2 regions of the Streptosporangium sp. NPDC000396 genome follow, and region 2 is predicted to be linked to the other one. Evidence: riboswitches for the same ligand, from Rfam matches in the RefSeq annotation. Region 2 holds a riboswitch; the other holds the start of a gene.

Region 1 (3,394 bases), on a different contig from region 2:
GACGTAGCCCCTGGCCTGGTCCTCCGGAGCGTAGGGGTGCAGCCCGGCGAACTCCGGCCAGGTGATCGGCTCCATCTCGGTGGTCGCGTTGAGCTTCATGGTGCACGAGCCCAGCGGGATCATCGACCGGTCGAGCGCGATGTCCTTGTCCTGGAGCCTCCGCAGGTAGCGCAGCATGGCCGTCTCCGACCGGTGGCTGTGGAACACCGGGTGGGTCAGGTAGTCGCTGACGCGCGTCAGGGAGGCGGGCAGCGCGTCGTGTGTCGCGGCGTCCAGGTCGGCCAGGGCCGCGCCGCTGACCTCGAAGGCGGCCAGGACCTGCTCCAGGTGGATGAGCTCGGTCTTCTCGTCGCAGGTGACGCCCACGTGGTCGGCGTCGACCAGGCGCAGGTTGACCCCGTTGTCGAGGGCCGTGGCGACGATCTGGGCCGCGCGGCCGGGCACGCGGGCCAGCACGGTGTCGAAGAAGGTGTCGTGCACGACCTCGACACCGCCCTGGCGCAGGCCCTCGGCGAGCACGACGGCGTGCCGGTGGACGCGCCGGCCGATCCGGCGCAGGCCCTCGGGGCCGTGGTAGACGGCGTACATGCCCGCGATCACCGCGAGCAGCACCTGCGCGGTGCAGATGTTGCTGGTCGCCTTCTCGCGGCGGATGTGCTGCTCGCGGGTCTGCAGCGCGAGCCGGTAGGCGGGGCGCCCGTCGGCGTCCTGGGAGACTCCCACCAGACGGCCGGGCATCTGCCGCTGCAGGCCGTCGCGGACCGCCATGTAGGCCGCGTGCGGGCCGCCGAAGCCCAGCGGGACGCCGAAGCGCTGCGAGGAGCCGATCGCGATGTCTGCGCCGAGCTCACCGGGCGCGGCGAGCAGGGTGAGGGCGAGCAGGTCGGCGGCGGCGATCACCTGGGCGCCGCGCGCGTGGGCGGCGTCGGCGATGGCCCGGAAGTCCCTGACCAGGCCGCCGGCGCCCGGGTACTGCACGAGAACGCCGAAGCACTCGGGGAGCTCGGCGGTGAAGTCGCTCTCGACCAGCTCGATGCCGAGCGGCTCGGACCTGGTGCGCAGCACGGCCTTGGTCTGCGGCAGCGCGTCGGCGTCCACCACGAAGACGTTCGACTTGGAACGGCCGGCGCGGCGGGCCAGGGTCATCGCCTCGGCGGCGGCGGTGGCCTCGTCCAGCAGGGAGGCGCCCGCGACGTCGAGCGCGGTCAGGTCGGAGATGACCGTCTGGAAGTTGATCAGGGCCTCCAGGCGGCCCTGGGAGATCTCCGGCTGGTAGGGCGTGTAGGCGGTGTACCAGCCCGGGTTCTCCAGGAGGTTGCGGCGGATGACGGCCGGGGTGATGGTGTCGTGGTAGCCCAGGCCGATCATCGAGGTGAGCACGCTGTTACGCCCGGCCAGGGCACGCAGCTCGGCGATGGCCTCGGTCTCGCTGGCCGCCGGGGGCAGGTTCAGCTGGTCCTTGACCCGGATCGCCTCCGGCACGGCCACCGCGATCAGGTCGGCGGTGGAGGCGAATCCGACGGCCTCCAGCATGCGGGTCTGGTCGGCGTCGGCGGGCCCGATATGACGGGTCGAGAACGGTGGGGAGGTGAGTTCGCTGAGCGGTGACAGGTCGGTCATGGAAAGCCTCCTGAGGCGGTGGAGACCGGCGCTGGGCGCGGGCGTATGCCGAATCTCCCCCTCTGTCATCTCAACCTGAGAGATTCGCCTTCCCTCCCGGGAGGCTTTCACCGTCGGTGAGACACGCCTGGCGGACGCATCTGCTTTCCAGAGTCGCCTCGTCCGCGCGGTACAGGGTGCCTGAGAGATTCCGGGGAGGTTGCTCCTTCGGCGCCCCGATCATGTCGGGGTCTCTCCCGCGCGGTGTCAGCAGCGATACCAACCTTACCCGGTGCGGCGGGCCCTGCGACGACGCGCCAACTCATCTGTGTGGTGATCTCCTAAAGGGCCCTGGCCGGACTCCGCCCGCTCACCGGGAAGATCCGCGAGGGAACCCTCCACCTCCTGCCAGACCCGGCCGAGCGCGATGCCGAAGACTCCCTGACCGCCTTGGAGGAGGTCGATGACCTCGTCGGGCGAGGTGCACTCGTAAACGCTCACCCCGTCGCTCATCAGGGTGATCTGCGCGAGGTCGTTGACGCCGCGGTCGCGCAGGTGCTGCACGGCGATGCGAATCTGCTGGAGGGAGACACCGGTGTCGAGCAGCCGCTTGACGACCTTGAGCACCAGGATGTCGCGGAAACCGTACAGTCGCTGGGAGCCCGAACCCTGGGCGGCTCTCACAGTGGGCTCCACCAGTCCGGTGCGCGCCCAGTAATCCAGCTGCCGATAGGTGATATCGGCCGCCGCACAGGCGGTGGGGCCTCGGTATCCGATGTCGGCGGGCAGTTTCACCGGTTCCCCGTCGAACAGCAGACCCTCTTCACCCGCGCGCTGGCGTGCCGACTGGCGCCGTTCCGGGTCATCCTGATCGGCGTTTCTACCCTCGCCGCTGCTGACCGCCACGCGGACCTCCGGCTTTCTCTCATCCCGCGGCCTGATCTGGGGGTTTGTGCACGACCGCGGGTTTCACTTGCACCGTAGGACTGGGGCCAAGCTCAGTCAACGACCCCACCCGGCGCGTCGTGAAGCGTAAATGCACCGAAATTCCTACCCCGCGCGACCGAAGTCTTCGGGCGTGATCGTGTCAAGGAATTCCCTGAACCTCTCCACCTCGTCCTCCTGGTCGTCGGAGATGATCACCCCGGCTTCCCGGACCACATCCTCGCTGGCGAAAATACGCGCGCCGGTGCGCAACGCCAAGGCGATCGAGTCTGAGGGACGGGCGCTCACCTCTACCCCGTTGGAGAACACCAAATCGGCAAAGAAAATCCCGTCACGGAGCGCGACGATGTTCACCGTGCTCAGCCGGACACCGAGCGCGTCGAGCACATCGCGGAACAAGTCATGGGTAAGGGGCCGGGGTGGTGGCTCCTCGGCCTGAGCCATGGCGATCGCCGTCGCCTCGGTCATGCCGATCCAGATCGGCAGATAGCGCTCCCCATGCACCTCCTTCAGCAGAACAATCGGCTGGTTGGAGGGCATCTCAACCCGAACCCCCACGACCTCCATCTGCAACACGGGCTGCTCCGTCTTCGCTGGATTACGACCGGTTTGTTCAACGTAACACTCGTGGGGGTACGAGTGCCTGGTCAGGTTCTCAACGGCCCAGGATCCCACGAACGCCGGAACGTAGCAGGGAGGCGTGTAAATCCAGGAGGAGGCCGGAAATCTCCCTGGCCGTCTCGTCGGCCTGGTCGATGGCGCCGGGTCCCCGGCGGCGCAGCAGGGGTGCGATGGCCTGCTCCACGAGCCCGGCCTCGCGCTCGGCCGCCGCCTTGACCGCCCGCAGGTG
Region 2 (3,394 bases):
AGATCTTGCGTTCGAAGACGAGGTCCTCGCCGACCACGAAGGGAATCTCGTGGGAGCCGTGCAGGAGGACCGTCCCGGAGGCGCGCATGGCGGCCAGCCGGTCGTCGATGGTGTCGACGTCCACGAGTTCGGGCTTCTCGCCCGACAGGCCGAGCAGAACGGCCTTGTCGCTGCCATGGCCTTTGCCGGTCAGCCCGAGTGAGCCGTACAGGATCACCTCGACCCTGGCGGTCTTCTCCAGAAGCCCGTCCTGTGCGAGACCTCGGGAGAACTTGTGCGCGGCGGCCATGGGTCCGCCGGTGTGCGAGCTGGACGGGCCAATTCCGATCTTGAAGAGATCGAAGACGCTGATGGCCATTGATCTGCTCCTGCCTTCACATCGCCGTGATCATGCGTGCCGGGCGGCACGCATGATCACGGCACAAGGGGGAAATCTTAGGAGTCGCCCGAAGTGAGCGCGGCGTACTCCTCGGGGGAGAGCAGGTCGTCGGCGTCGCCCTCAAGGCGGACGCGGAACAGCCAGCCGTCACCGTAGGGGTCGCTGTTGACCAGCGACGGGTCGTCCACGACTGCCTGGTTGACCTCGATGATCTCGCCGCCCACCGGGGAGAAGATGTCGCTCACCGACTTGGTCGACTCGACCTCGCCGACCGCGTCGCCGGTGGCGACCGCCGAGCCGACCTCAGGGACCTGCACGTAGACCACGTCACCCAGCGCGTCGGCGGCGTAGGCGGTGATGCCCACGGTGAGGGTCAGGCCGTCGTCGACGCCCGAGATCCACTCGTGTTCCTTGGTGTACTGCAGGTCCTCGGGAATGCTGCTCACTTTTTCCTCCTGTAGAAAGGCAGGTCCATGACGTCGACCGGCTCGTGGCTACCCCGGATGTCCACGGCCAGACCCGTGGACAGGCCATTGTCCACGTAAGCCATGGCAATGGGCTTGCCCAGTGTCTGGGAGGGCGCTCCGCTGGTGACCTCTCCGACGATGGTGCCGTCGCCGGAGACCACCGGATACCCGTGCCGGGGCACCCTGCGGCCGGTCGCGATCAGTCCTACCAGGCGACGGGCAGGCGGGACGTCCTTGATCGGTTCCAGGGCGGCCCGGCCGACGAAGTCGCCCGGCTTGTCAAACCTCACCACACGGCCCAGCCCCGCGTCGAACGGAGTGAGATCCGTGGACAGTTCGTTTCCGTAGAGCGGCATGCCCGCCTCCAGGCGGAGGGTGTCGCGTGCGGACAGCCCCACCGGGATCAGGCCGTACGGCTCGCCGGCCTTGGTGAGCGCCTCCCAGAGGGGTTCGGCGTCGTCGGCGGCGATGAACAGCTCGAAGCCGTCCTCGCCGGTGTATCCGGTGCGGGCGACCAGGGCCTGGCGGCCGGCCACGGTGGCGGGCAGGCCCGCGTAGTACTTGAGCCCGTCGAGGTCGGCGTCGGTGAGCTCGCCCAGGATCGCGCGGGCCTGCGGGCCCTGGACCGCGATCAGCGCGTACTGCTCGGAGCGGTCGTCCACCACGGCGTCGAAGGATCCGGCGCGCTCGGTGAGCTCGGCGGCCACCCGGGGGTAGTTGGAGGCGTTGGCGACGACCATGAACTCGTCGTCGGCCAGGCGGTAGACGATCAGGTCGTCCAGCACGCCGCCCTCGGGATTGACGATCATCGTGTAGCGGGCGCGGCCCGGCTCCAGGGCGGAGAGGTAGCCGACCAGCGCGTAGTCGAGAGCTTCGGCGGCCTGCGGGCCGGTCACGAAGATCTCGCCCATGTGGGACAGGTCGAACAGGCCCGCCGCCTGGCGGACCGCGTTGTGCTCGGTGGATTCGCTGCCATAGCGGAGCGGCATCAGCCAGCCAGCGAAGTCGGTCAATGTCGCGCCGAAGGCCTCGTGGACGCCGCGTAGCGGCGTAGGTCGGGACATGTTCGCACCTTAAACAAGGGTCAGATGAGAGCATCCTCCCCCTCTGTCATCGATGCCTGAGAGCTTCGCCCGGTTTTTGCCGGACTTTCACCTTCGGCGAGGCCGTGGGGCCTGCTTTCCAGAGGTCACCTACCCGTACGGTCCTTTACCTTGAGAGGTTCGCGGGGAGGGCTTGCTCCTTCAGGGGTCCTGGCCTGGATGTCAGGACGCTCTCCCGCACGGGGTTGGTCGGTGTCGCTGCCAGCCTAACCGCCCGCGCGGGCCGAGCGAAATCCCCTTGGCCTCGCATCCTGCTCAGGAACGGCTCTGCCGGACCAGCGCCTCGAACAGGGCGCCCTCGTCGTCGGCCTCGGGGTGCCACTGGACCGCGAGGGCGAACGGGTGGTTCTCCAGCTCCACGGCCTCGATCGTGCCGTCCTCGGCGTGGGCGGTCACGGTCAGGCCCGCGCCCAGCCGGTCGATGGCCTGGTGGTGGTAGTGGGCGACGTCCACGGTCTCGGAGTTGAAAACCTTGGCGGTCCGGCTGCCGGAGGCGAGCCGTACCGGCATCCGGCCGAAGTGGCCGGGGGCGGGGGCGTGGCCGCGGTGGCCGACCGTGTCGGGCAGGTGCTGCCGCAGGCTGCCCCCGAGGGAGACGTTCAGGACCTGCAGGCCCCGGCAGACCCCCAGGAACGGGATGCCCCGCTCCAGCGCCGCCCGGACCAGCTCGAACTCGGCGTCGTCGCGGAACTGGCGGATGTAGCCGGTCTGCTCGTGCGGGGCCTGGCCGTACCGCGCCGGATCGATGTCTCCGCCGCCGGCCAGGATCAGCCCATCCAGGCGCCCCACCAGCGTGGCGGGCTCACCCGCCGGAGGCAGGATCACCGGCTGCCCGCCCGCGCGGGCCACATGGTCGATGTAGTTGTACGGCAGGAGCGCGGTGGTCATCTCCCAGACGGTGAACTTGGCGGGTTCGACGTAGCAGGTGATGCCGATGACGGGACGGGACATGATCTCTTTCTTGCCGGATGCCGGGACGCGGAGTGCTCGGCCGCGTCCCGGCACGCTCATTGGTTACAGCGGGGTGACGTAGGCGCCCGAGATGCCGCCGTCCACCAGGAACTCCGACCCGGTGATGAAGCTCGAGTCGTCCGACGCCAGGAACGCCACCGCGGCGGCGATCTCCGAGGCCTCGGCGAACCGGCCGACCGGGATGTGCACCAGGCGGCGCTGCGCCCGCTCGGGGTCCTTGGCGAACAGCTCCTGCAGCAGCGGGGTGTTCACCGGTCCCGGGCACAGGGCGTTGACCCGGACGCCGTCGCGGGCGAACTGCACGCCGAGCTCGCGGGACATCGCCAGCACGCCGCCCTTGGAGGCGGTGTAGGAGATCTGGGAGGTCGCCGAGCCCATCACGGCCACGAACGAGGCGGTGTTGATGATCGAGCCCTTGCCCTGCTGCCGCATGTAGGGGATGGCGTGCTTGCAGCACAGGTAGACGCTCGTCA

The links. A riboswitch is a leader RNA that binds a small molecule or an ion and turns the genes downstream of it on or off. The one in region 2 is predicted to bind glycine.
Region 1: linked by a shared signal. The riboswitch ahead of gcvP (aminomethyl-transferring glycine dehydrogenase) and the one ahead of gcvT (glycine cleavage system aminomethyltransferase GcvT) in region 2 are both predicted to bind glycine.

What each region holds. Positions count from the first base shown of each region.
Region 1 covers NZ_JBIAZA010000009.1:265,716-269,109, forward strand. The annotation lists gene gcvP (aminomethyl-transferring glycine dehydrogenase) at 1-1,620, opposite strand, end outside; glycine riboswitch at 1,778-1,869, opposite strand; gene ACFY2X_RS17190 (MerR family transcriptional regulator) at 1,885-2,505, opposite strand; gene ACFY2X_RS17195 (bifunctional nuclease family protein) at 2,650-3,120, opposite strand; gene ACFY2X_RS17200 (MerR family transcriptional regulator) at 3,200-3,394, opposite strand, start outside.
Region 2 covers NZ_JBIAZA010000018.1:102,674-106,067, forward strand. The annotation lists gene ACFY2X_RS27685 (L-serine ammonia-lyase) at 1-358, opposite strand, end outside; gene gcvH (glycine cleavage system protein GcvH) at 436-825, opposite strand; gene gcvT (glycine cleavage system aminomethyltransferase GcvT) at 822-1,910, opposite strand; glycine riboswitch at 1,944-2,038, opposite strand; glycine riboswitch at 2,039-2,137, opposite strand; gene ACFY2X_RS27700 (gamma-glutamyl-gamma-aminobutyrate hydrolase family protein) at 2,205-2,900, opposite strand; gene ACFY2X_RS27705 (3-oxoacyl-ACP reductase) at 2,964-3,394, opposite strand, start outside.